Regions from separate parts of the Leptolyngbya sp. AN02str genome, predicted to be linked through region 2. Evidence: riboswitches for the same ligand, from Rfam matches in the RefSeq annotation. Region 2 holds a riboswitch; each other region holds the start of a gene.
What was found. Region 2 has a riboswitch for cobalamin ahead of ACQ4M4_RS04460 (TonB-dependent receptor plug domain-containing protein). Riboswitches for the same ligand answer to the same signal wherever they lie in the genome.
Positions count from the first base shown of each region.

Region 1: linked by a shared signal. The riboswitch ahead of ACQ4M4_RS26860 (hypothetical protein) and the one ahead of ACQ4M4_RS04460 (TonB-dependent receptor plug domain-containing protein) in region 2 are both predicted to bind cobalamin.
Region 3: linked by a shared signal. The riboswitch ahead of ACQ4M4_RS21270 (HupE/UreJ family protein) and the one ahead of ACQ4M4_RS04460 (TonB-dependent receptor plug domain-containing protein) in region 2 are both predicted to bind cobalamin.
Region 4: linked by a shared signal. The riboswitch ahead of ACQ4M4_RS25120 (CbtB domain-containing protein) and the one ahead of ACQ4M4_RS04460 (TonB-dependent receptor plug domain-containing protein) in region 2 are both predicted to bind cobalamin.

Region 1 covers NZ_JBNXVR010000061.1:3,931-6,131, forward strand. The annotation lists gene ACQ4M4_RS26860 (hypothetical protein) at 1-1,212, opposite strand, end outside; cobalamin riboswitch at 1,480-1,624, opposite strand; gene ACQ4M4_RS26865 (DUF2267 domain-containing protein) at 2,196-2,201, shown strand, end outside.
Region 2 covers NZ_JBNXVR010000004.1:66,692-68,892, forward strand. The annotation lists gene ACQ4M4_RS04460 (TonB-dependent receptor plug domain-containing protein) at 1-1,255, opposite strand, end outside; cobalamin riboswitch at 1,276-1,420, opposite strand; gene ACQ4M4_RS04465 (hypothetical protein) at 1,751-2,125, opposite strand.
Region 3 covers NZ_JBNXVR010000035.1:33,104-35,304, reverse strand. The annotation lists gene ACQ4M4_RS21275 (DUF1350 family protein) at 1-3, opposite strand, end outside; gene ACQ4M4_RS21270 (HupE/UreJ family protein) at 224-847, opposite strand; cobalamin riboswitch at 876-1,026, opposite strand; gene ACQ4M4_RS21265 (HNH endonuclease) at 1,176-1,865, shown strand; gene ACQ4M4_RS21260 (ABC transporter ATP-binding protein) at 1,987-2,201, opposite strand, start outside.
Region 4 covers NZ_JBNXVR010000050.1:9,321-11,521, reverse strand. The annotation lists gene ACQ4M4_RS25130 (multicopper oxidase domain-containing protein) at 1-687, opposite strand, end outside; gene ACQ4M4_RS25125 (YnfA family protein) at 810-1,133, opposite strand; cobalamin riboswitch at 1,244-1,386, shown strand; gene ACQ4M4_RS25120 (CbtB domain-containing protein) at 1,410-1,598, shown strand; gene ACQ4M4_RS25115 (hypothetical protein) at 1,636-2,201, shown strand, end outside.

The DNA of each region.
Region 1 (2,201 bases), on a different contig from region 2:
CTCATAGGGCATAGCGCGCTCCAAATGATTGACAGTCAGGTTGCGGAGCCGATCTTGTACTGCTGAATTTACAGGGCTGAACTGCTCAAAGGTTTGCCAGTGGGTTTGCACGACTGCTAATCGCTCGCTCGGAGCATTACCATCAAGCGTCTGTGCCAAGATCACCACTTCATCCAGCTTTTGTTCCGCGAAACTCAATACATTTCGCAAGGGTTCCGGCAGTTTTGTCTCTCGCGTCGCATCATAGGGAACAAATTGCAGGGATGATGAGGGATGCAATCGAATATTTGGCGTAATGCCGTGAATAGTTTCTAGTGTTGATAGCACTGATTCGGGAAGAATTTTCCAGATGTTTCTTGCATCTACAATACCTACACCTAACTGTTTATCGGATGGGAAACCGTGTTGTTTCAACAAGTCTAAATTGCATCCACGGGTAAAGTCTAAACTAATGCCAGCAATAGGTAATTGCATCACCCAGGGATACGTGGTTCCCAGATCGTCAAAATAGGTGACGAGATGAACGGATACACCGATTTGAGCAAGCTGGGTGCAGGTGATAGTAATTGCCTCTTTCAGATCCGCTGCACTGCTGGTGACGAGAATCGGTTCATGCACCTGCACCTCGGTGACGCCTAGCGATTTCAGTTGAGTCAGCAATTCACAGTAAAGCGGCAGCAATTTGCTCAAATGGTTTGTGAAATCACCTTCCAGACGGCCCAGTTTCAGAAGCGTGACCGGACTGAGGAGAATGGGAACGGCTCGTTCACCCAGAAGAGTTTGCGATCGCTGCACCGTTGCCAAAAAATCTGCAAAGTTTGCCTCTGGTTGTGCATCAGCCGCAATCTCAGGTACCAAATAGTGATAGTTGGTATCAAACCATTTGGTCATTTCCATCGCTGGAATGCCATCTTTGCCGCGTGCCATTGCAAAATATTGATCGAGTCCCGACAGATGACGAAAGCGATCGGGGATGAGGCCGAACCAAACTGCCCAATCCAGCACATGATCATAAAGCGTCGTGTCACCGATACCGATGCGATCGATGCCTGCTTTGAGTTGCGCCTTCCAGTTCGCAAATTCAACCTCTTGCACTGTTTGCAGCAAAGCTTCTGCATCAAATTTATTGCTCCAAAAGGCTTCTAATGCTTTTTTAACTTCACGGTTTTTACCAATGCGGGGATACCCCAGCGTTGCAGTTTGAATGGTCATTGTTGTAACGTCCTAAACTCTGTAAATAAACGTGTGAGAACAGCTGCCTCCCAATTGGGAAGCAGGCCATAGGCAGACAAAATGAGGATGGCTGACTTAAATCGATCGCAAAATTAGCAGCTACCTTCACTCAGGTAGCACTTCTGCATATCAGCCGTTCGTTTAACTCAGATAGTCAACTCAGAACGCTACAACTTTAAAATCCCGACAAAATACCAATCACAAAAGCTTGAAGTTTTCATCATCCGTACCTCGCAGATGTTTGTGTAACGGGTTTACCAATCGGCGGGCATTCTGACTCAGAGAGTTGCGCCTCTCCTTACAGCTGCGGGACAGCGGCAGATTTACACTGCACTTTCCCCCTTGCGTCTGATGGCTGCTCCCCATCAGAACCGACTTGACCCCAACGATAGCACAGTTGTAGCGCAGTGCAGCAGCTTCACCCTGCATTTCTTCGCAGCTAAAATGCTGAACAACTTCAAAATATAGCGCCTTTCTAAAATTACTTGCGCTATCTGTAGAGTAAAGATGATCCGATTTGATTTTTTTGTTTTATGCTGAGTCGAACATCAAGCGTCATCTTTGTACGGGTGCGCTTTTCTCTGATTCAGCTTTTCAAGAATTTCTTATTTCTGAATATCTACAGGATTAGGTTCGATCGCATTCAGCAGTGGCACAGCCGATCGAATCTCTGGATAGACGATCGCATTTGTGCGATTCCACAGAGCAGATCCGTCAAAGGCGGAATCGCCAACTTTGTAACCTGCTTCAAGGCTTTTCTCCTGCCAGTCTTCTAATTCAACTAAAGACAGCGTGTTGCTTGCTCAGTGATCGAGATTCATAGTTTTCGGCACAGGCCCGCTATCCATTTAACCTCTGTCTTTTGAAGGATAGAAATTAGACCTAAGTAAAGATGCTCATTCATTAGGGGTCTCTTAATCTAAATCGAGTACCAAAATTGTGATCAAACAATAGAGGAGACAATGATG
Region 2 (2,201 bases):
CGTCATAGTTGACACTAGTCGTGCCTGAACCATAGCTAAAGGTGGTATTGCGCGATCGCGTATTGCGGTAATCAACGCCATAGGTGAGGGTTTGATTTTCGGCAAATTGCCAACTGTGCTGGACTTGCACACCCAAGGCGCGGCGATTGACATCATCTCTAGTTCCAAAGGTGCTGGGGTCAGGGTTATTGAAGTTATAGCTGAGGAAATCAGCATAGACGCGACTGGTGAGTAATGAATGATCGCTGCGTCCTAACTGCGATCGCCAAACCAGATCTAACAACACTTCATCGGTGTACTGTTCCGCTTCAGGTGTAAGCGTGTTAAATTCTCCAATGCTGTCTGGAATAGGCACTCCGCCTGCGACACCAAATTGTTTTGTCAGGTAAAGGGCACTGAAGTTGAGGGTGTTGCGATCGCCCAATTGTCCTTGCAAACTCAAATTTAAGTTGTTGTAGAGAACTTCGGCATTCTCGCGGCGATTTTCTAAGTCAATGCGATTCTCGTTCCGAGACGCTACGCGAACGATCTCGAAGGGAAAATCATTGTTGGACTGAATGCGAGAGTAGCCTAGCGCCCAACCCAAATCACCGGTAGTGCCCCGCGCTTGAATGGCTTGCTCATTCAGTCCAAAGCTACCTGCGGCAGCTCGCACTGTGACTTCTGGTTCAGCAGAGGGCGATCGAGTAACGATGTTAATTACCCCACCCAACGCATCGGAACCATAGAGGGTGGAACCTCCTCCCGGAAATAACTCAATCCGTTCAACATTATCTGTGGTGAATTCAGACAGGTCAAATCCACCAAAAAATCCCACATCATTGATGGGGCGACCATCCAGCAAAATCAACACCTGAGCAGAATTGCCACCGCGAATAAATTGGCTGCTGAGTGCGCCTAATTGTCCACCCGCCGTGCCATCGATAAGAATGCCCGGTAGATATCTCAGGGCTTCCTGAACTGTTCTGGCTCCTTGCGCCTCGATTTGCTCACGAGTAACCACATACACAGGACGGGTAGAATCTTCTACCGTTGCCTCCCGCCGAAATGGAGCATAAACAGGTTGATTCAGAATTCTGTCTGTAACCGTAATTCTAATTGTTTCCTCATCTTCTTCGAGTAACTCTGATGCAGAAGAGGGGGAAACAGGTTGAGCAACTCCGATCGCAACATTGCAGAGAACGGCAATTGTACCTACAACAATACCAAAAACTAGCTTTCCGGTGATGGAAAGCCGCACAAAGATAGTCATCATCCGTACCTCGCAGATGGGTGAAAGTAGGTTAACTATTGGCGGGCATTCTGACTTAGAGAGTTACGCCTCTCCTCACAGCTGCGGGACAGCGGCAGATTCGCACTGCACTTTCCCCCTTACGTCTGACGGCTGCTCCCTATCAGAACCAATTTTCAATATTGAAGAATAACTTTGAAGCGAGTTATCTACGCAAGCGGAAATCTACCAACCACTCGATCTCTACAGATTGAATGCTTGAATGAATGTAGCTGTATAGCGTTTCTATCAAACAGCAGATTGAACTTTAGAGGGAATAAAGTTGTAGATGCGATCGATCATCTGTATTGAACCGGGTTGAGGAGGGGAATTGGATTGGGAGGCGACTTGGTGTTTCATCAATGAATGAACGGATTTAGGAATTGTTTCAGAACGATGTAGATAATACTTGAACATATTGAGTCTTGAATTAGAGATCGGTTTAGAGATCCAGTAGCCGTAGTGCCATTGACCATGCGTTCATCGAGAAGGGCTTTTGCCCGCTGCACCATTCAAAAAGTCTGCAAAGGTTGCCTCTGGCTTTGCATTAGCCGCAACTTTGGGCACCAGATAGTGATTTGGTATCAAATCATTTGGTCCTTTCCAGTGCCGGAATGCCGTCCTGCTCCGCGCCAATGCAAAGTATTGCTCTAGTCTAGTCAGATGACGAACACGATCGGGAATTAGCCCCAAACGAATAATGCAATCCAGAACATGATCGTAAAGTGTCGTGTCACCGATACCGATGCGATCGATGCCTGCTTCAAGTTGCGTCTTCCAGTTTGCAGATTCAACTTCTCGAACGGTTTGCAGCAGAGTTTCCGCATCCGATTTACCACTCCAAAAGCTTCTAATTCTTTTTTAACTTCACGGTTTTTGCCAATGCGGGGATATCCCAACGTTGCAGTTTGAATCGTCATTGTTGTAACGT
Region 3 (2,201 bases), on a different contig from region 2:
CATAAATGCGTGCCCAGAAAGACCAAAAAAGAGACGCTGATTGCAGCCCTTACCCTAAATCCCTCTCCCAAGCTTGGGAGAGGGACATTGACTCTTGCCCCCCTTCTCCCAAAATTGGGAGAAGGGGCTGGGGGATGAGGGCCAAGATGAGGGCCAAATTGCAAAACTAGGATTGTTCCCCCGATTGCAGCGCTTCTCTTATCCTAACGAGCTTGAGGCAAAATCATCCGGCGATCGCCATTGCCAAAAATGCCGCTCCCATCGCCGAAATCACCAGTGCCGGAATACGCATGGGTTGATGCAGCTTCACCCGATGCTGCAATGCTCGACCCAACGCCAAGGCACCCAGGGCGATCGCATACTGAATCAGCGTAAAGCCCAGCAGGTAACCCCCAATGGGCGCTTGCTCCGCGCCAATAACCGTTTCGCCATAGGCATAGCCGTGAAAAACTCCGGCGATCGCACCCACAATGAGCACCAGCATTGGCGATACCTCGCGCTTTAGCAGCAGCACACCCAAAGCCAGCACTGACAGCGCCACCCAAATTTCCAGCCCAGCGACATTCACCGACGAGAGATGCAGGCCAGTTCCAGCGATCGCCGCTAGCAAAAAGCCCAACGGCACCCACCAGCCGCCCACCCGCAGCGAGGCCAACAAGCCCAGCGCCACAACAAACGCCAAGTGATCCAACCCCACAACGGGATGGCCCACTCCCGACAAAAATCCTTCAACAAACGTTTGGGGCGTCATGCCACCAAAAGGATGGTGCGCCAATGCCGGAGCCGCCAGCAAGCAGCTCGTAGCGATCGCACCCATACCCAACACACGCACATTACGCGTTGCCATAAACTCTGAACCTCGCAGATAACGTTGGCAGTTTCCTTCTCCATCGGCGAGCATCCTGGCTTAAGAAAAATCTTTTCTTTCACAGTTGCGGGACAGCGGCAGACTCACACTGCACTTTCCTCGACCGCACGGCCTCCAAGGGCTGACTTCCCCTTGAAACCAATGGAGCCACGCCATCATATCACTGCAACGTAAATCCAAGGGCATCTGTTCACCATTGTTAGCTGTTTCTTTTGAAATCTATAAACCTACTAGATGAACAGCCAAGATATGTTTCTGAGGCGGGAATACTATTTTCAACTTTGTTATTGTAAGGAACTGCTGAAGTATGGCGAATGAAATCATTTCTTACTTGGAAATGTGCCAGCGAGAGGGAACTAACCTTCAGCGTGGTATGAACTATGGCCTTGGCGGTACTCATTCAGTGATTTTGATGTCACTACGGTCTAACGCACCTTACCGGGATCGACTAGATGATGATGGGTCTGTACTTATTTATGAAGGGCACGATGAACCGAGAAGATCCCTGGCTCAAGACCCTAAAAAGCTTGATCAGCCACAATTTAGGCCAAAAGGTCGTTTAACTCAAAATGGCTACTTTCATGGAGCTGCACAATCTTATAAAAGAGGTGAGCGATTACCTGAACGAGTGCGAGTTTACGAGAAGATTCTTAGTGGTGTGTGGTCATATAACGGCGTCTTTCACTTGGTTGATTCATGGCAGGAACCAGATGAGCATCGACAAGTTTTTAAGTTTAAATTGATAGCTGTTGAGGGAGAAGAAGATTTACAGCAATCTACATCGCCCTCTGCTGAGCGGCGGAGAATAATTCCTTCGGCGGTTAAGTTGGCTGTGTGGAAACGTGATGAAGGTAAATGCGTTGTTTGCAAGGCATCTGATGAACTGCATTTTGATCATGTAATTCCATTTTCTCGAGGTGGGACTTCTGTAACAGCAGAGAATGTGCAATTGTTATGCACTCGACACAATCTTGAGAAGAGCAACAAGATTGTGTAGTTCAGTTAGTTAAGACGCCATTGCAGTAAACAGATAAAGCCCTGTCGAGCTGGGTCGAAACTGGCTGTTCAATTGAAGAAGAACATGCTTCAACTAGAAAAATAAGTTGGCATAATCTATCTTATTTCAAAACTTCTTCGAGTTTGTGCTGTTCCCAGAGTTCCTCGTAGAGGCCGGGTTGGGCAACGAGTTCGTCGTGGGTGCCAGCTTGGACGATGCGGCCTTTGTCGAGGACTAGGATGCGATCGGCGATCGCCGCTGCCGCCATTTGGTGGGTGATAAACAAAACCGTTTTGCGGCGGGTGCCTTCCTTCAGGTTTTGCAAAATTTGCGTGG
Region 4 (2,201 bases), on a different contig from region 2:
TTGCGGAGTGCCGAGTAACCGAGACTGAGCTTTTTCTGCTTGGTCAGGATGTCGTTGAGGGTCAGGATCGATAATAAACGCGCCGTAGAGTCCCTTGTGCAGGTGTCGTTTAAATGGCGCAGAGTGACAGTGATATAGGTGACAGCCAAAGGGTTTGGCATCAAACTCATACACTACTTCCTGTTCGGGAAATGCTTCGAGCGTACCCGGAACCCCGTCCTGCCGCGCTGAGTGAATACCGTGAAAATGAAGCGTGTGGGGATGAACACCTGGATTTTTGAAGCGAATCCGGATGCGATCGCCTTCTGTCACGCGCAGCGTGGGACCCGGAACCCGCCCATTATATGTCCAGGCAGGATAAACGACTCCAGGGGCAATTTCAACTTCCTGTTCTGCAATTGATACCTCAAACTCTCGTAAAGTCTTGCCATCAGGCAATTGCGAGACGTTTCCTACCTCCCAATCCGTCAAGATCGCCTGTGGATCAAACCCATTGCGGAAATTGTCTACATCTCCCATCGTCATACTGCCTCCATGCACTGGCACAGAACGACCTGAAGGTGTACTAGTGTCCGCAGACGTAGGAGTTTGGGCAAAGACACTACCAGGCAGAAGCTTACCCAGCAATGTCCCAACACCCAATACACCACCGCCAATGAGCGATCGCCGCTTGAAGCTCAAAGCCATGATTTTCTTTTCATATTTCTTTCATAATTTCACAAATTAGCGCACTTTGATCGGCTTTAGCCTTTAAAGTTTGTAAGTGAGGTGGGCTAGCAAGTACTCATACTTTTAGTAGAGAGAAACTATTAAGCTCTGGGTGCATACATCATCACCAGAACACCCACTAAGACAATGGCGGCTCCGACCCAATCCAGGCGATCAGGCACAATTCTGTCTACCTGCCAGCCCCACATGATGGAAAGGATAATGAAAATTCCACCATAGGCAGCATAGGCTCGACCAAAGTTTGCAGGTTGAAGGGTTGCAGCAAAGCCATAAGCTGTGAGTAAAACGATTCCACTTAATGCAAGCCAGACGCTCCTTCCTTCGCGTATCCATTGCCAGAAAAGGTATCCGCCACCAATTTCGCATAAACCAGATAACACAAAATAGAAAAGGGAGCGGAGCATAGTCTTCAAGTCCTCACTGCCGAAGGGTTAGCCCCAGCGTAAATCCAAACAGCGATCGCATCAGTACTGAAGAATTCTAAATTTTTCTCATCAAGATCATAAAACTGTTGTATAGTCCTGAAGCAATCGGTTCTGACGGGGAGCAGCCGCCAGACGCGAGGGGGAAAGAGTAGTGCAAATCTACCGCTGTCCCGCAACTGTGAGGAGAATCAACACTCTAAGCCAGGATGCCCGCCGATACTTAGTCCCATAAGTCAATTAATCTGCGAGGTACAGATGATGGTTAGTTCTACTTCTCTTTGGAGACGCACCAAACAAGTTACGCTTTCAGTTCCGATTCAGGTGGCTTTGCTGACTAGTTTATGTGCGCTTATTCTCTGGACGCTGTATTTCAGTACCTATCCGCCTGTACATGATGCTTTGCACACGACACGACATGGTACGGCGGCAGTTGCCTGTCATTAAAGTCATTACAGTGTGATCCAGACTTAGAGAATTTGTCATGAAAAATTTGAAGTATGTTGGCGTGGCTTTAGCAGCCAGCCTTATTTGTGTATTCCTCTGGTTTAATCCTCTTCCTTCCCGTGCGTCTCAGCCTAGTGTGCTGTTGCAGACTGAACCGTTTTTGAGCCAAGTGGTTCCTGACGAAGCGCCCGTTCGGGTTGCGTTGCAAGCAGTTGATGCAACGGGGCAGCCCTTATCAAATGTGCAGTTTCAACTACAACTTTCAACCCCTGTCAAAACCCCTTGGTTCACCTCTGACTTCCCAGTTGTGGAAGGAACTCAATTGCTCGAACTCAGTGCAAAAGCTCCTAGCGGGAAACTAGAGTTTGAACAAGTGATGCCAATTCGGGGAAACTACACTCTCAAGGCTCAAGTAGAACCTCTTGTCGCGGGTGCATTTGAGCCATTCGAGCAATCGTTGCAGCTTTCGGTGCCTGAAAAGACTACGAAGTATAGAAATGCTGCCATTTTGATTGGCATTCTAATGATCGCTGGAGTCGCTAGCGGCTGGGTAATTGGAGGTGATCAAACAGTTCAAGACGGTGAGGTTGCGCCTCAACCCAT